3 regions of the Pseudomonas sp. NPDC086581 genome follow, and region 3 is predicted to be linked to each of the others. Evidence: predicted binding sites of a transcription regulator. Region 3 holds the regulator's gene; each other region holds the start of a gene.

Region 1 (7,615 bases), on a different contig from region 3:
ATCGGCTGGCTGGAAGCGGAGCCGAGGGAGGCCTGGATATATCGGCCCTGTTGCTCCTTCTCGTAGAGGTTCTCGTCCTTGCTGCGCACCGCCAGACGCAAGGAGCCGGCCTGACTGGCGAGCATAAGGCGCGCTGCCGCCTCGGCGGGCACTGCCAGTACGGCAGTGCGCGGCGGCTTGGGGGTCTTGTCTTTGGGATCGCCGGCGTTGCGCGCCTGGCCGTCGGTGGAAACGGCGATCTGCTCGCCGTAGGTCAGCACGCGCACACCGGGCAGCACCACCTGGGCGCTGACGCTGCGCTCGGTGCTCTGCTGGTCCTGGACGAAGAGCATGACGTCGACGTAATCGCCGGGGAGCACGAAGCCGCCGCCACCGATGACCTCGTCCACGGCAATCGCCATGGCGCGCTCATCCGGCCGGATGGTGCGAGCCAGAGGGCCACCCGGTTCGGTCACGGCGGAGGTAAGGATATTGCCCGCCGGAACGGCGACCCAGACGCGCTGGCCGATCACGATTTCAGGCTTGGGAAAGCTGCCGGCGGGAGCGGTGCGCAGCATTTCCACGCTGACATCGTCCTTGCCGATCACCGCCAGGGCCGGCAGATCACGGGCGGCCACCACCACGGCGGTGCGCTGCAGCTTGTCCGCTTCGGCCAGCGCCGCCGGCGCTACCTCCTGCACCACACCGGCAGCCGGAGCGGCCGGTTTGCCGACCTTGAGTCCGAGATACCCCACCACACCGGCGCATACCAACAACAGCCCGGCGAATACCATCAGCACCTTGCTATTCATGACCACATCCTTGGGCGATCTCGGAAATACGGACCGGAAGGTCCGCGGCCTTGTCGTAAGAAGTCCGTTACCGGCGTTACCGGTATTTTTCTTCAGACCTTTATTGTTGTTTCGGCCAGACGAGGAAGTTCGATAAGAATCATTCCTCATAATCAGTATTTAGTTGTTGCAAAACTGAATCTAGTAGCTCTGTTTAGAGCGTCAACCACGCCAGTTAAAATTACGACCCGCAATTACTTATATACCGACATGGTTATAACTTTGGTATTAGCACTATTTGAACAATTGCATTCGGCCATGCGACGCCTAGCCTGACGGTGAAGTCAGGGCACCCGCCCTGTTTGTACTCGGGTGTGCACGGAGCTACGGCCATGGAAAAAAAAATCGCAGTAAAACAACTTCCGCAGAACTTCATCGGCAAACTGAAAACTTTCATCCGTGATCGAGAAGGCGCCACCGCCATCGAGTATGCAGTCATCGCAGGCCTCATCTCCATTGCGCTGCTCGCGGCAGCCACACCGATCGGCACCAAGATCGGAACACTGATGACGGCAATCAAGACCGCCATCGGCGCCTGACCCTCCTGATTCGAAGCGCTCGCGGAGCCCGCATACGGCTCCGATCCTGTCGCTGTCCGCTGCCCGGAGGGCCCGAACATGGAACGCAAGACTGACTCGGTGAAACGTCTCTGCAAGCAACTCCGCTATTTCCTGGCTGACCGCGAAGGCGCGACTGCCATCGAATACGCCGTGATCGCCGGACTGATCTCCATCGCCCTACTGACGGCGGCCAGCCCCATCGGCACCAAGGTCGGTGCGCTCATGGCCCAGGTACAGACGGCGCTGGGCCTGTAACTCGCTCAGCAAACGGGAGCAGTGCAATACCGCTCCCAGTTCTGTCCGTTCACACTAAAGTCCCGCCCCAGACGGCCGATATACCCTGCTCTCTCTTGTTGCACTTGCAGGATGCTTCTCCAATGCTTCGTTCGCTGTCCTTCTCCAGGAAGATTCTCCTGGCGGCCTCCCTCGTGGTCACCTTCGCCTTCGCCTGTTTCATCTTCTTCAACGATCTGCGCCAGCGCCAGGCCATCCACTCCGACACCGAATCCTACCTCTCCGAGGTCGGCAGCCTGACCGCCAGCAACATCCAGAGCTGGCTGGAAGGTCGCATCCAGCTGGTGGAAGCGGAATCTGCGCAACTGGCCGACGGCGAGCCGACACCCGAACGCATCCAGCACGTGCTGGAGCAGCAGGTGTTCCAGAAGAACTTCGAATCGGTCTACCTCGGTGAAGCCGCCAGCGGCGTGTTCACCATGCGCCCCTATGCGCCGATGCCCGACGGCTACGACCCGCGCACCCGCGGCTGGTACAAGGACGCCGTGGCCGCTGGCCGGCTGATCGTCACCGAGCCCTTCCTCGACGCCGGCACCAACGAGCAGATCCTCGCCATGTCCATGCCGGTCATGCGCAACGGCCAGCTGGTCGGCGTGGCCGCCGGCGACATGAAGCTGGAAACCATCACCGCGATCATCAACTCGCTGAAGTTCGATGGCGACGGCTACGCCTTCCTCGTCAGCGATGCCGGCAAGATCCTCCTGCACCCGGACAGCAGCCTGATCTTCAAGAGCCTCGGCGAGGTCTACCAGCAGGGCGCACCCAAGGTGCAGCCGGGCGTGCAGGAAGTCAGCGTCAACGGCAAGGAGCAACTGGTCTCGATGACGCCGGTAAAGGGCCTGCCAGGCGTAACCTGGTATGTAGCTCTGGTGCTCGACAAGGACTCGGCCTACGCAATGCTCAGCGATTTCCGCAATACCGCGATCATCGCCACCGTCATTGCCATCGTCGCCATCCTGTTCCTGCTCGGTATGCTGATCCGCGTGCTGATGGCACCGCTGACCGACATGGGCCGCGCCATGCAGGATATCGCCCAGGGCGAAGGCGACCTGACCAAGCGCCTGAAGGTCGCCAGCAACGACGAATTCGGCGTGCTGGCCAACGCCTTCAACCGCTTCGTCGAGCGTATCCATGAGTCGATCCGCGAGGTGGCTTCCACCGCACGCAACCTGCATGACGTGTCGCAACTGGTGGTGAATGCCTCCAACTCGTCCATGAGCAACTCCGACGAGCAGGCCAACCGTACCAATAGCGTGGCCGCGGCGATCAACGAACTGGGCGCTGCCGCCCAGGAAATCGCCCGCAACGCAGCCGATGCCTCGCACCACGCCACCGATGCTTCGCATCAGGCCGGCGACGGCCGCCAGGTGGTCGAACAGACCATCAGCGCAATGAACCTGCTCTCCGACAAGATCAGTTCCGCCTGCGCCAATATCGAAGCGCTGAACAGCCGCACGGTGAACATCGGGCAGATTCTGGAGGTGATCAAGGGCATCTCCGAGCAGACCAACCTGCTCGCGCTGAACGCCGCCATCGAAGCCGCCCGCGCCGGTGAGGCCGGCCGTGGCTTCGCCGTGGTGGCGGACGAGGTGCGCAACCTTGCCCACCGCGCCCAGGAATCGGCGCAGCAGATCCAGAAGATGATCGAAGAACTACAGATCGGCGCCCGCGAAGCCGTGGACACCATGACCGAGAGCCAGCGCTACAGCCTGGAAAGCGTGGAGATCGCCAACCGCGCCGGCGAGCGCCTGGCCAGCGTCACCCACCGCATCGGCGAGATCGACTCGATGAACCAGTCGGTCGCTACCGCCACCGAGGAGCAGACCGCCGTGGTCGACTCGCTGAACATGGACATCACCGAGATCAACACCCTGAACCAGGAAGGCGTGGAAAACCTCCAGGCCACCCTGCGCGCCTGCGCCGACCTGGAGAATCAGGCTGGGCGCCTGCGTCATCTGGTGGACAGCTTCCGCATCTGATTCCTGCGGACACGAAAAAGGCGCCTTCGGGCGCCTTTTTCATTGGTTGCTGGCTGGTTACGACACGTCATCGCTCCTACACCCGATCGTCATCGCCTCCCGTCGTCATCCACGCCCGCATGGCACCGGTGAATCCCGTTCTGAACGGCTACCTGTATCACCGCTGAAACACCCGCCGCAGGGGTACTCCTACCGTTCGTCCGACTCCCTCAAGCTTCCCTCGGATACGCCGAAATCAAGGGTGAAGGCCTTTGATACCAACCAACAAACCGGCCTGTCATCACCGCCGGCACAAGGGAGTTCCGGCCACGCCCGCACGGCTATCCGCCGCGCCGGCGCCGTCCGTTTCACACCACGGGGACGGACGTTCTGCGGCGACACCGGATCTGTCGCCCGGACCAACGCCGTTCAGGCATCCCACTACCTCCGGACTCGACGCAGCATGATCAAGAGCCTGAAATTCAGCCATAAGATCCTCCTGGCCGCTTCTCTTGTTGTTTTCTCGGCATTCGCCCTCTTCACCCTCTACAACGATTACCTGCAGCGCAACGCGATCCGCGAGGACCTAGAGAACTACCTGCGGGAGATGGGTGATGTCACCGCCAGCAACATCCAGAACTGGCTGAGCGGCCGGCTGCTGCTCATCGAAAGCACCGCCCAGACTCTTGCCCGCGACAGCGCTCCCGAACACCTGGCGGACCTGCTGGAGCAGGACACCCTGCGCAAGACCTTCAACTTCACCTACCTGGGCCAGGAAGACGGCACTTTCACCATGCGCCCCAACAGCGCCATGCCTGACGGTTACGACCCGCGCACCCGCCCCTGGTACAAGGATGCCGTCGCGGCAGGCGGCACCACGCTGACCGAGCCCTACATCGACGCCGCCACCCAGCAGTTGATCATGACTGTGGCTACTCCGGCCCGCGCAGGCGGCAAGACCCTCGGTGTGGTTGGTGGCGACCTGGGGCTGCAGACCCTGGTACAGATCATCAACTCGCTGGACTTCAGCGGCATGGGCTACGCCTTCCTGGTCAGCGGCGACGGCAAGATCCTTGTGCACCCGGACAAGAACCAGATCATGAAGACGCTGGCGGACATCTACCCGCAGAACACGCCGAAGATCGGCAGCGGCTTCAGCGAGGCCGAACTCAACGGCCACGAACGCATCCTCAGCTTCACCCAGGTGAAGGGCCTGCCGTCGGTGAACTGGTACATCGGTCTGTCCATCGACAAGGACGCGGCGTACTCCATGCTGAGCAAATTCCGCGCCTCGGCTATCATCGCTGCCGCGATTGCCATCGTCGCTATCCTGCTCCTGCTGGGCATGCTGATCCGCGTACTGATGCAGCCGCTGACCACCATGGGCCGCGCCATGCAGGACATCGCCCAGGGCGAAGGCGACCTGACCAAGCGCCTGAAGGTCGCCAGCAACGACGAGTTCGGCGTGCTGGGCAATGCCTTCAACCGCTTCGTCGAACGCATCCACGAATCCATCCGCGAAGTGGCCTCTACTGCGCGCCAGTTGCATGACGTCTCGCAACTGGTGGTGAATGCCTCCAACTCCTCCATGAGCAACTCCGACGAGCAGGCCAACCGTACCAACAGCGTGGCCGCGGCGATCAATCAACTGGGCGCCGCCGCCCAAGAGATCGCGCGCAACGCCGCCGATGCCTCGCACCACGCCACCGATGCCTCGCATCAGGCCGGCGACGGCCGCCAAGTGGTCGAGCAGACCATCAGCGCAATGAACCAGCTCTCCGACAAGATCAGCTCCGCCTGCGCCAACATCGAAGCACTGAACAGCCGCACGGTGAACATCGGGCAGATTCTGGAGGTGATCAAGGGCATCTCCGAGCAGACCAACCTGCTGGCCCTGAACGCCGCCATCGAAGCCGCCCGCGCCGGTGAAGCCGGCCGTGGCTTCGCCGTGGTGGCGGACGAGGTACGCAACCTGGCCCACCGCGCCCAGGAATCGGCGCAGCAGATCCAGAAGATGATCGAAGAACTGCAGATCGGCGCCCGCGAAGCCGTGGACACCATGACCGAGAGCCAGCGCTACAGCCTGGAAAGCGTGGAAATCGCCAACCGCGCCGGCGAGCGCCTGGCCAGCGTCACCCACCGCATCGGCGAGATCGACTCGATGAACCAGTCGGTGGCCACTGCAACCGAGGAACAGACCGCCGTGGTCGACTCGCTGAACATGGACATCACCGAGATCAACACCCTCAACCAGGAAGGTGTGGAAAACCTCCAGGCCACCCTGCGCGCCTGCGCCGACCTGGAGAACCAGGCTGGGCGCCTGCGTCATCTGGTGGACAGCTTCCGCATCTGATTCCTGCGGACACGAAAAAGGCGCCTTCGGGCGCCTTTTTTGTTCGCGAGCAGGCTCGCTCCTACAGGGAACCGCAGCATTTCGTAGGACCGAGGGGGACGCCTAGTCCTTGCTCGCGAACCGCTTCACACAGAGTCCACCGCCAACAGGGAGGACGAAGGGCGCATAACCTGGAACGGGTTATCCGCCATGGGTGCTCTACACGCCCCAGGCTTTCACCGCCGCTTGCTACCGCCCAGCAGCGCGCCCATCAACCCGCGCACCAGTTGCCGGCCGATCTGGTTGGCCGCCTGGCGCACCACCGTCTTGCTGACCTGGCTGGCCAGTGAACCCAGAATCTCACCGGCCATGTCACCAAAATCGGTGCCGCTGCCCTTCTCTTCCTTCCGCTCGGTCGGTGCCATCTTGTTATCGGCGCGGCCGGTCAGTTTCTCGTAGGCGGACTCGCGGTCGATCGGCTGATCGTAGCGACCGGCCAGTGGCGAACGGCGGATGACGTCGGCGCGCTCGGCATCGGTCAGCGGGCCGATACGCGACTGCGGCGGCGCCACAGCCACGCGCTGCACCATCGCGGGCGTGCCCTTCTCTTCCAGAGTGCCCACCAGCGCTTCGCCGATACCCAGCTCGGTGAGCACGTTCAAGGTGTCGAAAGCCGGGTTGGGCCGGAAACCGTCGGCCACGGCGCGCAGGGACTTCTGTTCCTTGGCGGTGAATGCGCGCAGGCCGTGCTGGATGCGCAGGCCCAGTTGCGCCAGCACGTCGTCAGGCAGGTCGCCGGGCGACTGGGTAACGAAGTAGACGCCCACGCCCTTGGAGCGAATCAGCCGCACCACCTGTTCCAGGCGATCCTGCAGGGCCTTGGGCGTGCCGTTGAACAGCAGGTGCGCCTCGTCGAAGAACAGCGCGAGGATGGGCTTGTCCGCGTCGCCGCGCTCGGGCAATTGCTCGAACAGTTCGGCCAGCAGCCAGAGCAGGAAAGTGGCATAGACCTTGGGCGCGTCATGCACCAGCTTGCTGGCGTCCAGCAGGTGGATGCGGCCACGGCCGTCAGGCTCGGGACGCAGCAGGTCCTCCAGTTGCAGCGCAGGCTCGCCGAAGAACTCCTCGGCGCCCTGCTGTTCCAGCAGTGCCAGGCGCCGCAGTAGTGCCTGGGACGAGGCGCCGGTGAACAACGCACGGTCTTCGCCGAGGATGTCCGGGTTTTCCTTGAAGTGGTTGAGCAGCGCCTTGAGGTCTTTCAGGTCGAGCAGCAGCAGGCCTTCGCGGTCAGCCACCTTGAACGCGGCAAACAGCGCCGCCTGCTGGCTCTCGGTCAGCTCGAGCAGGTTGGCCAGCAGCAGCGGGCCCATCTCCGACAGCGTGGTGCGCAGCGGGTGGCCAGTCTTCCCGGCCACGTCCCAGATGCTTACCGGGTAGGCCTGGGGCTTGTGGTTCAGCCAGGGCATGCTGGCGATGCGTTCGGCCACCTTGCCCTGTGGATTGCCCGCGGCAGCGATGCCGCACAGGTCACCCTTGATGTCGGCGGCGAACACCGCGATGCCGGCGTCGCTGAAGGACTCGGCGAGATGCTGCAGCGTCACCGTCTTGCCGGTGCCGGTGGCGCCGGCGATCAGGCCGTGG
Region 2 (7,615 bases), on a different contig from region 3:
AGCGCGGCGTCGACGCCCAGTGGCTGGAATTCGAACTCACCGAAACCGCCGTGATGCGCCGCAGCGACCAGGTCCAGCAGACCATGCAGGCCCTGGGCCGGCTGGGCGTGCGTTTCTCGCTGGACGATTTCGGCACCGGCTTCTCGTCTTTCGTGCACCTGAGCAGCCTGCCCATCACCCTGCTGAAGATCGACAAGAGCTTCGTCGGCGACATGCACGAGCGCCCGGAAAACCTGCAACTGGTGAAGGCCATGATCAACCTGGCGCACAACCTGAACCTGGAAGTGGTCGCCGAGGGCGTCGAAACCATCGCCCAGCAGGACGAGTTGCGCCAGTTCGGTTGCGACCAGGTGCAGGGCTACTGGATCAGCCGCCCGCTGCCGCTGGCCGAGCTGGCGCGCTTCCTGGTGTTCGGCGCCAACCGCGCGCTGCGCATGCAGGACTCGGTCAGCTAACGGCCAGCGCCACGCCGGCCGTACGCGGGCGCAGCAGGCGGGAGGTCTTCGCCTCGAAAGCCAGTGTCAGCCCGATGGCCGCGCAGGCCAGCCCGGAGGCCAATCCCCACCAGACACCACTCGGCCCCCAGTCCAGCGCGAAGGCCAGCAGCAGCGCCATCGGCACGCCCACCAGCCAGTAGCCCGCCAGCCCGACGAGGAAGGTGGTGCGCGCGTCTTTCAGACCACGGATCGCGCCCATGGCGATGCACTGGGTGCCGTCGAACAGCTCGAACCACGCGGCGATGGCCAGCAGGCTGACGGCCAGCTTCACCACTTCGCGGTTGGCCGGGTCGTTGTGGTCGATGAACAGGCCGATGACCAGCTCCGGCGCGAGCCAGAACAGCGCGGCGAAAGCGAACATGCAGCTGGCGCCGAAGCCGATGCCCAGCCGCCCGGCGCGGCGCGCCTCGACCAGCCGGCCGGCGCCGTAGTGCTGGCCGATACGGAAGGTCACCGCGTAGGAAATCCCCATCGGCACCATGAAGGCCACGTATACCGACTGGATGGCGATCTGGTGCGCCGCCAGCGCGGTGCTGCCGATCACGCCCATGCACAGGGTCGCCACGGTGAACATCCCCGACTCCACCGCATAGGTGCCGCCGATGGAAATGCCCAGGCGCAGGGATTCGCCGATCACCTTGAAGTCAGGTTTCGACAGCCCGGCCAGCAGCGGGTAAGGCGCATAGGCGCGGTGCCAGCGCAGGTACAGCGCGAAGATCACCGGCAGCGCATTCATCACCACCGCGGTGACCATGCCGATCCCCGCCAGCCCCAGGCGCGGTAGGCCGAACCGGCCTTCGATGAAGGCATAGTTGAGGGCGAAGTTGGCCAGCGCGCCGATCAGGCTGATGGCCATGACCGGACCCGGCCGCTCGATGGCGCTGGTGAAGCCGCGCAGCACCATGAAAGCCATGTAGCCGGGCAGGGCGAAGACGATGCTGTGCAGAAAACTCATGGTGCCCGCGACCGTTTCCGGCGCCTGGCCGAAGGCGATCAGGATTGGCCCGAGGTTCCACAGCAGCAGGCCCGCCAGCAGCGCCAGGGCGCCGCCGATCCACAGGCCGGCCTGGGTCGCTTCCACCACGCCGCGTGTATCCTTTGCGCCATGCCGGATCGCCACCAGGTTGCCGGTGGCCGCTACCACACCGACGCAGAAGGTCGACACCAGCGCATAGGTCGACGCGCCCAGCCCGCCAGCGGCCAGCGCCTCGCGGCCGAGCTTGCCCATCATCACGGTGTCGGTGAACACCATGGCGACGTAGGCCAGCTGCGCCGCGATCAGCGGGCCGGCGAGGCGAAGGATGGCGGCAAGTTCGTAACGGTACAGGCGTTTCATGAGTCAGGCTCAGCAAGCGGCAGGCGCCGCATCGATAGGGAGTCGCCCATTCTCCGGCCACCGTGGAGGCGGGCACAAAAGGAAAAATGCGATGCCATCCATGAGTCATACTCATGAGTAAAGCCCTTTGGAGCCCGCCATGAACCGCCAGTTGCCGCCCCTTTATGCCCTGCGCGCCTTCGAGGCGGCCGCCCGGCATGCGTCCTTCACCCGCGCCGCCGAGGAACTGGCGATCACCCAGAGCGCGGTGAGCCGGCACATCAAGACCCTGGAGGAGCACTTCGCCTGCCGCCTGTTCCAGCGGCGGGGCCGTCAGCTGGAGTTGACCGAAACCGCGCGGATGCTGCTGCCCGGCCTACGCGATGGCTTCGATGCCCTGGAGCGCGCGTGCGCCAGCCTGCGCGCCGAGGAGGGCGTGCTGCGTCTGAAGGCGCCCTCGACCCTGACCATGCGCTGGCTGCTGGCGCGGCTGAGCAAGTTCCGCATGCAGCACAGCGATATCGAGGTGCAGCTGACCAGCGCCTGGATGGACGTGGACCGCGTGGACTTTGTCCACGAGCCCTTCGACTGCGCGGTACTGCTGAGCTCCGGGCACTTCCCGCCGGATTGGGAAGCCACCCTGCTGTTCCCCGAATGGCTGATTCCGGTCGGCGCGCCCGCGCTGTTGGCGGACGGTCCCTGGGACGCCGAGCGGCTGGTCGACGCCGAGCTGCTGCACCCTACGCCCGACCGCCGTGACTGGCGGCGGTGGCTGCAACGCATGGGGCTCGGGGAAAAGGTCTCGCTCAAGGGTGGGCAGGTGTTCGACACACTGGAGCTGGGCATCGTCGCCGCGACCCGCGGCTACGGGGTTTCCATCGGCGACCTGGTGATGGTCGCCGAGGACGCCAACCAGGGCCGGCTGGCGCTGCCCTGGCCCTGCGCGGTGGCCAGCGGCGAGAGTTACTACCTGGTCTGGCCCCGTTCGCGCCGGCATCAGGAGCGGCTGCGTCGGCTGCGCGACTTCCTGCAGGCGGAGATGCAGGCCATGCAACTACCGCAGGTGGAATACCTCGATTGAAGTGTCCTAATGAATAATCTGTCAGCCTCTGCCTTCAGTCGGAATGCCATGAACTCCATCGACCGCCTGATCCAGCTCGCCGGCCTGCGTGGCAGCCTCGACCTGCGCTGCCAACTCCAGGGCGACTGGGCGCTAGACCATGAACAGGCGCCGGGTGGCGTGGCGCAGTACCACATCCTGTTGTCGGGGCGTTGCCAGGCGGAAATGCCTGACGGCCAAGTCCTTCAGCTGAAAGCCGGCGACGTCCTGGTCTTCCCCCGCGGAGGCGCGCACCTGTTGCGCAGCCAGGGGCCGAAGGTCATCCCGGTGCCCCCGCAGGTCAGCCAGGACGGCCTGCTGCCGGTGCATCGCATCGGCGGCGAAGGTGAGGCGCTGGATATCCTATGCGGTAGCTTCCACTATCAGCGTGACTCGCTGCTGATCGGCGCACTGCCGGCGTTCCTTAACATCTCCAGCCAGGCGCCGGCCCTGAGCGAGCAACTGGCCGCACTGGTCGGCCTCCTGCGTGCCGAGGCAGATGGCAATCAGGCTGGCGCGCGCTTCCTGGTCGATGCGCTGTCCTCGGCGTTGTTCACCCTGATCCTGCGCGTCTACCTGCAGGAGCACGCGCCCAGCAGCGGCACCCTGGCGCTGCTCACCGACAAGCGCCTGAGCCGCGCCTGGCAAGCGATGCTCGACGACCCCGCCCACGAGTGGACCATCGAGATGTTGGCCGAGCGCGCCAGCATGTCCCGCGCCACCTTCATGCGCCTGTTCACTCAGGTGGCCGGGCTGTCGCCCTGGGCGCTGCTGACGAAAGTGCGCATGGAGCTGGCCTACCGCCTGTTGAGCAGCTCGCAGCTGAGCCTCACCGACATTGCCGCCCAGGTCGGCTACCAGTCCCAGGCGTCCTTCACCAAGAAGTTCAAGGAAACGTACGGCGACGCCCCCGGTCGCCTGCGTCGCGCGGTGAACTAGACCAGCCGTCGTCGCCAGCAAAGCCACGTGGCGCGTATGGATATGTCCTGCCGCCTTCGCGACGCTTTACGTCGCTGCCGTCGCAGAGCTGAAACAGCGCTTTGCTAGGGTCATTGCTGGACTAGTCCAGTGAAGGCCCGTCATGGGCCTTCCCCATACCCACAAGACCACTCGGGGGAATTCCATGAAGCCCATGCGCACCTTGCTTGCCGGCCTGATCCTGGCCGGCCTCGCCAGCACCTCTTTCGCCGCGACCGAGCTGAAACACTGGCCGGCGCCGGCCGCCAAGCAGCTCGATGCCCTGATCGCCGCCAACGCGAACAAGGGCGCCTTCGCGGTCTTCGACATGGACAACACCAGCTACCGCTACGACCTCGAGGAATCGCTGCTGCCCTTCCTCGAAATGAAAGGCGTGCTGACTCGCGAGAAGCTCGACCCCTCGCTCAAGCTGATCCCCTTCAAGGACGTCAACGGCCACAAGGAAAGCCTCAACAGCTACTACTACCGCCTCTGCGAAGTCGACGACCTGGTCTGCTACCCCTGGGTCGCCCAGGTGTTCTCCGGCTTCACCCTCAAGGAGCTCAAGGGCTACGTCGACGAGCTGATGGCCTACGGCAAGCCGGTGCCCAGCACCTACTACGAAGGCGACGTGGTCAAGACCATCGAGATCAACCCGCCCAAGGTCTTCACCGGCCAGACCGAGCTGTACAACAAGCTGATGGAGAACGGCATCGAGGTCTACGTGATGACCGCCGCCCACGAGGAACTGGTGCGCATGGTCGCCAGCGATCCCAAGTACGGCTACAACGTGAAGCCCGAGAACGTCATCGGCGTCACCACCCTGCTCAAGGACCGCCAGAGTGGTGCGCTGACCACCGCGCGCAAGCAGATCAGCGAAGGCAAGTACGATCCCAAGGCCAACCAGGACCTGGAGATCACCCCCTACCTGTGGACCCCGGCGACCTGGATGGCCGGCAAGCAGGCGGCGATCCTCACCTACATCGACCAGTGGAAGAAGCCCATCCTGGTCGGCGGCGACACCCCCAGCAGCGATGGCTACATGCTGTTCAACGGCACCGCCGAGAATGGCGTGCACCTGTGGATCAACCGCAAGGCCAAGTACATGGACCAGCTCAATGGCATGATCAAGAAGAATGCCGAAGCCCAGGCCAAGCTCGGCCAGCCGGTCACCGCCGACAAGAACTGGGTGATCGTCACGCCCGAAGAGATCCAGTAGGCGCGTAGCGCTTGCGTAGGAGCGCGGGCGCTCTGGTAGGGCGCTTAACGCGCCAGCGTTATCCGCCGTGGTGCTATCGGCGCATAACCCGTTTCGGGTTATGCGCCCTACGGCCCTGCGCCATCCTGCGGACTGACTCCGGATTCACACTGTAGGAGCGCCGTTGCCCGGACTGGAGCCCCCGCCCCAAGCCAAATCCGGGTGAATGACTCAAGTATTCTCCCGCCCCGCCGATAGCCTGTGCAGACCGGCGAGCCACGCCGGCACTCCCCTCGAACCGAAGCAGGCCGCTCCTCGAACCACGGGCGACGGCCCGCCGTTGCGTGCAGAACCAGAAAAATGAACCAGCCCCGATCCCGCATCGCCCTCCAGTTGGCGATGGCCCTGGCCGTGCTCCTGATCCTGTTGATCAGCGGCAGCACGCTGTTTGCCTTGCGCTCGCTAGACAGCGCTACCCTGACCACCCGCGAAGAACACCTCGCCAGCGAAGCGCGCCTGCTGGCGGACCAGCTGGAAACCTTCCACGGCACCCTGCGCGAGAGCACCCAGCGCCTCGCCGGCCTGTTCGAGAAGCGCTTCGCCGCTGGCCTGAAAGCGCACACCGATGTACGCGTGCCGGTCGCCGCGCTGCAAGCTCCGGCGCTGTACCTGGGCGACACCCGCCTGAACGGCGACTTCACCCTGGTCGACGAATTCCGCCAGCTCACCGCCGGCGTCGCCACCGTGTTCGTGCGCGATGGCGAGGACTTCGTGCGCATCACCACCTCGCTGATGAAGCAGGACGGCAGCCGCGCCATGGGCACCGTGCTCGACCACAACAGCCCGGCCTACCCGCTGCTGATGCGCGGCGAGAGCTATGTCGGTCGCGCGTTGCTGTTCGAGCGCTTCTACATGACCCAGTACACCCCGGTGCGCGATGGCAGCGGGCGGGTGATCGCCGTGCTGTTTGTCGGCTTTGATTACACCGACGCGCAGAAGCGCCAGTTCGACAACCTCGGCCGCTTCCGCCTCGGTCAGGGCGGCTCGCTGGCGCTGCTGGATGAACAACACCACTGGCTGGTTCCGCCAGCTGGCGCGCGCAACCCCGAGCGCGCCGCCGACGGCCTCGCCGGCCTGCTGGAAAGCCCCGGCCGTGGCCGATTCTGGAGCGACGGCCAGAACGACTTCTACAGCGTGGCGCAGCCCTTCGCCGGTGGCCCATGGACCGTTTTGGCGAGCATGCCGAAGGACGAAATCCGCGCGGTGACCTGGCGCGTAGGTGGTCAACTGGCCATGGGTAGCCTGATTGCCATGCTGCTGGCGGTGATCGCCACCACCTGGCTGCTGCAGCGCCGCCTGCGCCCGCTGGGCGACCTGGTGCGCCAGGCCCATGCGCTGGGCGCCGGCGACCTGGGCGCGCGCCTGTCGGTTGCCAGCCATGACGAGATCGGCGACCTGGCGCGCAGCTTCAACCAGATGGGCGAAGCGCTCTCCCGAATGGTCTCGCGGGTACGCGGCGCGGCGGAGGAAGTGGGGCATTGCTCGCGTTCGCTGTCGGGCCTGTCCAGCGGCGCGTATGCCGGCATGGAGCAGCAGTCCGGCGAGATCAACAGCATGGCCGGCGCGGTGGAAGAGTTCAGCGCCACCTCGATGGACATCGCCGACAACATGCGCAGCACCGAGCGCATGGCCAGCGAGAACACCAAGCAAACGCGCATCGGCTTGCAGTCCATGGACGACGCCTCCGCCGCGTTGGCGCAGATCGCCGGCGCGCTAGAGCAGACCGTTGAGCGGGTGAACCGCCTGGGCGCGCGTTCCCAGGAGATCGGCAGCATCGTAGGGGTGATCACTTCGATTGCCGAGCAGACCAACCTGCTGGCGCTCAACGCCGCCATCGAGGCCGCTCGCGCCGGCGAGCAGGGCCGCGGCTTTGCCGTGGTCGCCGATGAAGTGCGCAGCCTGGCGGCGCGCACCCAGGCCGCCACCACGGAAATCTCGCAGATGATCGGCGCCATCCAGCAGGACACCGGTAGCGCCACCGAGACCATCGAGCAGGGCAGCCAGCTGATGCAGCACGGGCTGGCATTGAACGAGAAGGTCGCCGCGGCACTGGCGGAAATCTCCCAGCAGAGCAGCGCGGCCGGCGAGCAGTTCGCCGCCATCACCACCGCGACCCAGGAGCAGAGCCGCACCGCGACCCTGCTCAGCAGCAACCTGCAGGGCATCGCCCAGGCCAACAGCGAGCAGCGTCAGGTGGTGGCCGATCTGGCGCAGACCGTGCGCGAGCTGGACAGCCTGGCCGCCGGCCTGCGCGACGAGGTCGGGCGCTTCCGCTGAAGCGCCGGGCGGGTCAGTCCTTGAGCTGGCCCAGCCCGTACTCCAGGCTCGCGGCGGACAGCTCGCCCATCTGGCTGTGCTTCAGCCGCCCCTGGGCGTCGTAGAACAGCGTGGTGGGCATGCCGTAGGAGCCGGTGGCCTGGCCGAGACGGTTGCCGCTGTCGAGCAGCACCGCCGCTTCGCTCAGGCCCTGGTCGCGCAGGAAGCGCTGC
Region 3 (7,615 bases):
GATCTCTTTCTTGAGGTTGCGCGCCAGATCGCGGACCTGGCGCGGGAAGCGGCCGAAGACTTTCTTGATCGGCTGCATGCGGGTCTTCATGACCGACGACTGCAGGTCGGCGGTGACCACGTCGAGGTTGGAGACGGCCTTGGCCATCGCCTCGTCGCCACTGTTCAGCCCCAGACGCACCAGGCGGTTACGCACCAGCACCAGTTCGCCGACCATGTTCATGATCTCGTCCAGGCGGGCGGTGTCCACGCGCACGGTGGTTTCTGCTTCGTTGGCCGGCTTCTCCGCAGCCGCAGCGGCGGGCTTGGCCGGCGCAGGCTTGGCGGCAGCGGTCGGCGCCGGAGCGGCAGCGGGTTTGGCAGCGGGCACGGCCGTAGCGGGCTTGGCGGCCGCGACCGGCTCTTCCTTAGCACCAGTGAACTGGCCCTTGCCGTGAAGCTCGTCGAGCAGCTTCTCGAATTCGTCGTCGGTGATGTTGTCGTCGCCGCCGGCAGCTGGAGCTTCCTCGGGCTTGGTTTCAGCAACAGCCTCGACGGGAGCAGGGGCTTCTTCCTTCGCTCCAGTGAACTGGCCCTTGCCGTGCAGTTGGTCGAGCAGCGCTTCGAACTCGTCGTCGCTGATCTCGTCGCCAGAACCGGCGGCCGGCGTCTCGGCGACCGGAGCCGGAGCCGCGCTGACGGGCTCCTTGGCAGCAGCGCTGAACTGGCCCTTGCCATGCAACTGGTCGAGCAGTGCTTCGAATTCGTCGTCGGTAATGTCGTCGCCGCCGCTGCCAACCGGCGCGGCAGGCGCCTCGGCCGCAGGCTCGAGGGCATCCATCAGCTGTTCGAACTCGGCGTCGGTGATGTCGCCATAGGCGGCGGTAGCGGCGGGAGCTTCTTCCACGACAGGCTCGGCGACAGCCGCAGCGGGAGCTTCGGCAGGAGCGGCGTGCGGATCAGCCAGGCGCGACAGCGCGGCCAGCAGCTCGGGAGTCGCCGGCGTCGGCTCCTCAGCGTCACGTACCTGCTGGAACATGACGTTGACGGTATCCAGCGCCTGCAGCATCACGTCCATCAGTTCGGCATCCACGCGGCGTTCGCCCTTGCGCAGCATGTCGAACACGTTCTCGGCGATGTGGCAGCACTCCACCAGCGCATTCAGCTGGAGGAAGCCGGCACCACCTTTGACGGTATGGAACCCACGGAAGATTGCGTTGAGCAGGTCCATGTCATCCGGGCGGCTTTCCAGCTCGACCAGTTGTTCGGACAGTAGCTCGAGAATCTCGCCGGCCTCCACCAGGAAGTCCTGGAGGATTTCGTCATCGGCGTCGAAGCTCATTCGGTGCTCCCTCTACAGCGTCAGCGGACGCTTAAAAACCAAGGCTGGACAACAGATCATCGACATCGTCCTGACCGGATACGACGTCCTTTCTTGTATCGGCAGCAATCTGCGGACCTTCACCCTTGGACGATCTTTCTTTTTCCACCGCATCGCGCATGCTCTCGTGGTCATGCTCGATGCCGGCGTAGCGATCGACCTGCCCCGCCATCCAGACAAGCTTCACCAGGTTTGACTCGACCTCGGTCACCAGCTTGGTGACGCGCTTGATCACTTGCCCGGTGAGGTCCTGGAAGTCCTGCGCGAGCAGGATGTCGTTCAGGTGCGCGGAGAGCTTGCGGCTGTCCTGAGCGCTGATGTAGAGGAACTGCTCGACACGCTTGGCCAGGTCACGGAAGGCCTCGGGGCCCAGCTCGCGACGCATGAAACGCGACCAGTCTTCCTGCAGCTCCTTGGCCTGGGTCTCGATGTGCATGACCACCGGGGTGCACTCTTCCACCAGGTCCATGGTCCGATTGGCCGCTTTCTCGGTCATCGTCACCACATAGGACAGGCGATCAGTGGCGTCGGCAATCTGCGAGACTTCCTGGGCGCGCGGAGAGCTGGGGTCGATCTGGAAGTTGACGATGGCGTTGTGCAGCTCGCGGGTGAGCTTGCCGACCTCCTGGTAGAGGCCGCGGTCACGTGCCTGGTTGAGCTCGGAGATCAGCTGCACCGCAGTCTGAACGTCGCCGCGCTCAAGGCACTCGACCAATTCGCGCGCGTGTTTTTTCAGGGTCGACTCGAAGTCACCCGCGGATTCGTTGAAATCCATGACGCCCTCTTGTCAGCTTCAGCTGCCGACCCGCTCGAAAATCTTCTCGATCTTTTCTTTCAACACCTGAGCGGTGAAAGGCTTGACCACATAGCCGTTGACCCCGGCCTGGGCCGCTTCGATGATCTGGTCTCGCTTGGCTTCGGCGGTGACCATCAGTACCGGCAGGTGCTTCAGGCGCTCGTCGGCGCGGACCGCGCGCAGCAGATCGATGCCGGTCATGCCGGGCATGTTCCAGTCGGTGACGAGGAAGTCGAAGTTGCCGCTGTGCAGCATCGGCAGCGCAGTGGTGCCGTCGTCGGCTTCTGCGGTGTTGGTGAACCCCAGATCCCGCAGGAGGTTCTTGATGATGCGCCTCATCGTGGAAAAGTCGTCCACGATGAGAATTTTCATGTTCTTGTCCAAACCTGCCTCCATCGATACCAAACGCGCCCTGGCGGGCGTGCCGTCAATTCATCGAGCGTCGTGCGCTCTTAGCTATGGGCGCGTCAAAGGAACGTCACCCCAAAATTCGTAAGCCTATAACTTGCCTAAGGAAAATCCCTTCAGCACTGCCTCTCAGAAGCAGCCGACGCGAAACTACCCGATGCTCAGCGAGCGCGCCACTCCGCCAGTCGCGACCGCAGGCGCGCGGCGCACTGGCTGTGCAGCTGGCTGACACGGGATTCGCTGACGCCCAGCACTTCGCCGATCTCCTTGAGGTTGAGCTCCTCGTCGTAGTACAGGGCCAGCACCAGTCGCTCGCGCTCGGGCAGCTTGGTGATGGCGTCGGCCAGGGCCGCCTGGAAACGCTCGTCTTCCAGCCCATGGGACGGCTCGTTGTCGTGGTGCGAGGCATCTTCGGCAAAGCCGCCGCCCTGGTCACCGTCCTGCAACATGTCATCGAAGCTGTACAGACGGCTGCCCTGGGTGTCGCTGAGGATGCCGTAATAATCTTCGAGGCTCATATTGAGTTCGGCAGCAACCTCCTGATCTTTAGCGTCTCGTCCGGTGCGCGCTTCGACAGCGCGGATCGCGTCGCTGACCATGCGGGTGTTGCGGTGGACCGAACGCGGGGCCCAGTCGCCCTTGCGCACCTCGTCGAGCATGGCGCCGCGGATGCGGATGCCGGCGTAGGTTTCGAAGCTCGCGCCCTTGCCCTGGTCGTATTTCTTCGCCGCCTCCAGCAGGCCGATCATGCCGGCCTGCATCAGGTCCTCCACCTGCACGCTGGCCGGCAGGCGGCCGAGCAGGTGGTAGGCAATGCGCTTCACCAGCGGGGCGTGTTTCTGGATCAGCAGTTCCTGGGAGTTGTGCGCCTGTGCCTTGCTGTACATACGCGCTCCGGAGGCCGCGGTCATACGGCCGAACCCGTGGGATGTTGCACCAGGCGCTCGACGAAGAACTCCAGGTGCCCTCTTGGGTTGGCCGGCAGCGGCCAGCTGTCGACCTTCTGCGCCACCGCACGGAAGGCCAGGGAAGCCTTGCTGCGCGGGAACGCCTCATACACCGAACGCTGCTTCTGCACGGCCTTGCGCACCGACTCGTCGTAGGGAATGGCGCCGACGTACTGCAGCGCCACGTCGAGGAAACGGTCGGTGACCTTGGTCAGCTTGGCGAACAGGTTGCGGCCTTCCTGGGGGCTGTGGGCCATGTTCGCCAGCACGCGGAAACGGGTCATGCCGTAGTCGCGGTTGAGCAGCTTGATCAAAGCGTAGGCATCGGTGATCGACGTGGGTTCATCACAAACGACCAGCAGCACTTCCTGGGCGGCACGGACGAAGCTCACCACCGAGTCGCCGATGCCGGCGGCGGTGTCCACCACCAGCACGTCGATGTTGTCGCTGATGTCGCTGAACGCCTGGATCAGACCGGCGTGCTGCATCGGCGTGAGGTGCACCATGCTCTGGGTGCCTGAGGCCGCCGGGACGATGCGAATGCCGCCAGGCCCCTGGAGAATCACGTCACGCAGGTCGCATTCACCTTCGATGACGTCGGCCAGTGTGCGCTTGGGCGACAGTCCCAGCAGCACGTCGACGTTGGCCAGGCCCAGGTCGGCGTCCAGCAGCATGACGCGGCGGCCGAGATCGGCCAGCGCCAGCGACAGGTTCACCGACACGTTGGTCTTGCCCACGCCACCCTTGCCGCCGGTGACTGCGATTACCTGAACGGGATGCATACCCATATCAATACCTTGTCTCGTCGTTCGACCGTCACGCTTCTGGCGTTTCGGCTAATCCGGCTGCAGTGCTCTACCGCCTCCGGCGCTCGCGGATCGTCTTGCAGAGCATCCGCATCGCTTGGGCGGCTCAACCGGCCACCCCACGCCCCACCCGGGGCTCACAATCTTCAGCTGGCGCGACGCACCGGCTGTTGGTAAAGGCCGGCGAACATGTCCGCCATGGCATCCTCGCAAGGCTCTTCGGGCGACTGCAGGCTCACTGCGCGGCTGACCAGCTGGTGCGCGCGTGCCACATGCAGGTCGTCCGGGATCTTCGGCCCGTCAGCCAGATAGGCTACCGGTAGATGCTGGCTGATAGCCAGAGCCAGAGCTTCGCCGAGGCTTCCCGCTTCGTCCAGCTTGGTCAGGATGCACCCGGCCAGCCCACAGGAACGATAGTTCTGCCAAGCGGATTTGAGCACCTGGCTCTGGCTGGTCGCGGCCAGCACGAGGTAGTTCTTCACGTTCAGGCTCAGCGACGACAGCGCTTCGAGCTGCATGCGCAGCGCCGGATCGTTGGCGGGCAGGCCTGCGGTATCGATCAGCACCAGGCGCTTGCGCGCCAGCGGCGCCATGGCCTGGATCAGGGACTGGCCCGGATCGACCAGGGTCACCGGCACGTTGAGGATGCGGCCCAGGGTCTTGATCTGTTCCTGCGCACCGATGCGGAAGCTGTCCATGGACACCAGGGCGATGCTCTGCGCGCCGTACTTCAATACGTAGCGGGCCGCCAGTTTGGCCAGGGTGGTGGTCTTGCCCATGCCGGCCGGACCGACCAGAGCGACTACGCCGCCCTGCTCCAGCAGGTCGATTTCCGGGGTATTGATCGAGCGCGCCAGGTGCGCCAGCAGCATGCGCCAGGCCTGCTTCGGGTCAGCGATGGACGCCACGCGCTCCAGCAGGTTGCGCGACAGGTCAGCCGGCAACCCCATGCGCTGCAGGCGACGCCACAGGCCGGCTTGTTTCGGACGTTGGTTCTGCAGCTGGTTCCAGGCGATGGAGCCCAACTGCACTTCGATCAGTTCACGCAGGCCGTTGAGCTCGAAGCGCATGGCTTCCAGCGCCTGCTGGCCGGCAGCGGCCGGCGCCGGGGCGACCGGTGCGTCCATGGCGGCGGCCAGAGTCTCGACGGCGCTGCGGCGCGGCTTCTCGGTGCCGTACATTTGACGGTCGCCGCGCACGCTATCGCTGGCGCGGCTCGGAGCCGACAGGTCAGCCTTGGCCTGGGCGATCTTCGCCTGGGTCTTGCGCAGCTCGGCTTCCAGCGCCGGGTTCGGCTTGCTGGCTGCCACCGGTGCCTGGTAATCCAGCGCCGCGGTCAGCTCTACGCCGCCGGCGACACGGCGATTGCCGATGATCGAAGCGTCCGGGCCCAGCTCGTCACGGACCAGTTTCATGGCCTGACGCATATCAGCGGCGAAGAAGCGTTTTACCTGCATGGTCTGGGACCTCGGTCAATTCTGCCCAACAGTGGCGACAATCGTGACTTGTTTGTTGTCGGGGATTTCCTGGTAAGCCAGCACATTCATGGTGGGAACCGCCATCCGGGCGAATCGCGACATCATCGCGCGGATGGGACCTGCCACCAGCAGAATCGCCGGCTTGCCGAGCATCTCCTGACGCTGCGCCGCTTCAACCATCGAGCGTTGCAGCTTTTCGGCCATTCCGGGCTCCAGCAACATGCCGTCTTCGGAGCCTTGTCCGGCCTTCTGAAGACTATTGAGCAATATCTGTTCCAACCTGGGTTCCAGAGTGATCACAGGCAGCTCCGGCTCTAGTCCCACAATGGTTTGCACGATTGCACGGGACAGTGCCACACGAACCGCCGCCACCATCGCGGCGGGATCTTGACTCTTCACCGCCACGTTGGCGATGGCCTCGGCGATGGTACGGATGTCACGTACCGGCACCTGTTCCTGCAACAGCGCCTGAAGGACCTTGAGCAGTGTCGACAGGGAAATCATCCCCGGCACCAACTCTTCGGCAAGCTTGGGCGAACTCTTGGCCAGCAGTTGCATCAGTTGCTGGACCTCCTCGTGACCCAGCAGCTCGTGGGCATGCTTGTGCAGCACCTGGTTCAGGTGAGTGGCGACCACGGTGCTCGCATCGACCACGGTGTAGCCCAGCGATTGCGCCTGATCACGCTGCGAGGCCTCGATCCACACGGCTTCCAGGCCGAAGGCCGGGTCCTTGCCGGCGATGCCGTTGAGGGTGCCGAACACCTGGCCAGGGTTGATCGCCAGGTCGCGGTCCGGGTAGATCTCGGCTTCCGCCACGCTGACGCCCATGAGCGTCAAACGATAGGCGTTGGGCAGCAGGTCGAGGTTGTCGCGGATATGCACCGAGGGCATCAGGAAGCCCAGGTCCTGGGACAGCTTCTTGCGCACACCCTTGATCCGCGCCAGCAGCTGGCCGCCCTGGTTGCGGTCCACCAGCGGAATCAGGCGGTAGCCCACTTCCAGGCCGACCATGTCCACCGGGGTCACGTCGTCCCAGCCCAGTTCCTTGGTCTGCTCGGCGCGCTGGGCGGGCAGCAGTTCCTGCTGGGTCTGGGCTTCCTGCTCGGCCTTCTGGCTGGCCTGGCGCTGGCGATGCCAGATCAGGTACGCGCCACCAGCGGCCAGAGCGCCCAGGCCGACGAAGGAGACGTGCGGCATGCCGGGGACCAGGCCCATGGCGATCAGGATGGCGGCAGAGATCGCCAACGCCTTGGGCGAGGCGAACATCTGACGGTTGACCTGCTGGCCCATGTCTTCGGAGCTGGAGACACGGGTCACCATGATCGCGGCGGCGGTGGACAGCAGCAGCGAAGGCAACTGCGCCACCAGGCCGTCACCGATGGTCAGCAGGGCGTAGACCTTGCCGGCGTCGCCGAAGCTCATCGAGTGCTGGATCATGCCGATGGCCACGCCACCGATGAGGTTGATGAAGAGGATCAGCAGGCCGGCAACGGCGTCCCCGCGGACGAACTTGCTGGCACCGTCCATCGAGCCGTAGAAGTCGGCTTCCTGGGCCACTTCGGCGCGGCGCTTCTTGGCTTCCGCCTGCTCGATCAGGCCGGCGTTGAGGTCGGCGTCGATGGCCATCTGCTTGCCGGGCATGGCGTCGAGGGTGAAGCGCGCGCTCACCTCGGAGATACGCCCGGCACCCTTGGTGACCACCACGAAGTTGATGATCATGAGGATCGCGAAGACCACGATACCGACGACGTAGTTGCCGCCGATCACCACCTCGCCGAAGGCCTGGATCACCTTACCCGCAGCCGCGTGGCCGTCGTGGCC

What was found. Region 3 encodes FliA, which starts transcription of late flagellar genes. Its sites were predicted from a motif close to CTAAAGTTTNNNNNNNNNNNGCCGNTAA; they were not measured.
Region 1: a site for FliA is predicted at 1,700-1,727, ahead of ACIPK7_RS11995 (methyl-accepting chemotaxis protein). Genes of this name have one in related genera too.
Region 2: a site for FliA is predicted at 5,297-5,324, ahead of ACIPK7_RS20270 (methyl-accepting chemotaxis protein). Genes of this name have one in related genera too.

What each region holds. Positions count from the first base shown of each region.
Region 1 covers NZ_JBIVBR010000005.1:59,298-66,912, reverse strand. The annotation lists gene cpaB (Flp pilus assembly protein CpaB) at 1-791, opposite strand, end outside; gene ACIPK7_RS12005 (Flp family type IVb pilin) at 1,163-1,369, shown strand; gene ACIPK7_RS12000 (Flp family type IVb pilin) at 1,448-1,645, shown strand; gene ACIPK7_RS11995 (methyl-accepting chemotaxis protein) at 1,768-3,663, shown strand; gene ACIPK7_RS11990 (methyl-accepting chemotaxis protein) at 4,106-5,995, shown strand; gene ACIPK7_RS11985 (helicase HerA-like domain-containing protein) at 6,211-7,615, opposite strand, start outside.
Region 2 covers NZ_JBIVBR010000010.1:65,065-72,679, forward strand. The annotation lists gene ACIPK7_RS20245 (bifunctional diguanylate cyclase/phosphodiesterase) at 1-455, shown strand, start outside; gene ACIPK7_RS20250 (NorM family multidrug efflux MATE transporter) at 448-1,833, opposite strand; gene ACIPK7_RS20255 (LysR substrate-binding domain-containing protein) at 1,973-2,893, shown strand; gene ACIPK7_RS20260 (AraC family transcriptional regulator) at 2,942-3,850, shown strand; gene ACIPK7_RS20265 (haloacid dehalogenase-like hydrolase) at 4,035-5,087, shown strand; gene ACIPK7_RS20270 (methyl-accepting chemotaxis protein) at 5,427-7,403, shown strand; gene ACIPK7_RS20275 (prolipoprotein diacylglyceryl transferase family protein) at 7,417-7,615, opposite strand, start outside.
Region 3 covers NZ_JBIVBR010000003.1:165,939-173,553, forward strand. The annotation lists gene ACIPK7_RS08305 (chemotaxis protein CheW) at 1-1,320, opposite strand, end outside; gene ACIPK7_RS08310 (protein phosphatase CheZ) at 1,352-2,134, opposite strand; gene ACIPK7_RS08315 (chemotaxis response regulator CheY) at 2,153-2,527, opposite strand; gene fliA (RNA polymerase sigma factor FliA) at 2,725-3,474, opposite strand; gene fleN (flagellar synthesis regulator FleN) at 3,471-4,298, opposite strand; gene flhF (flagellar biosynthesis protein FlhF) at 4,463-5,773, opposite strand; gene flhA (flagellar biosynthesis protein FlhA) at 5,789-7,615, opposite strand, start outside.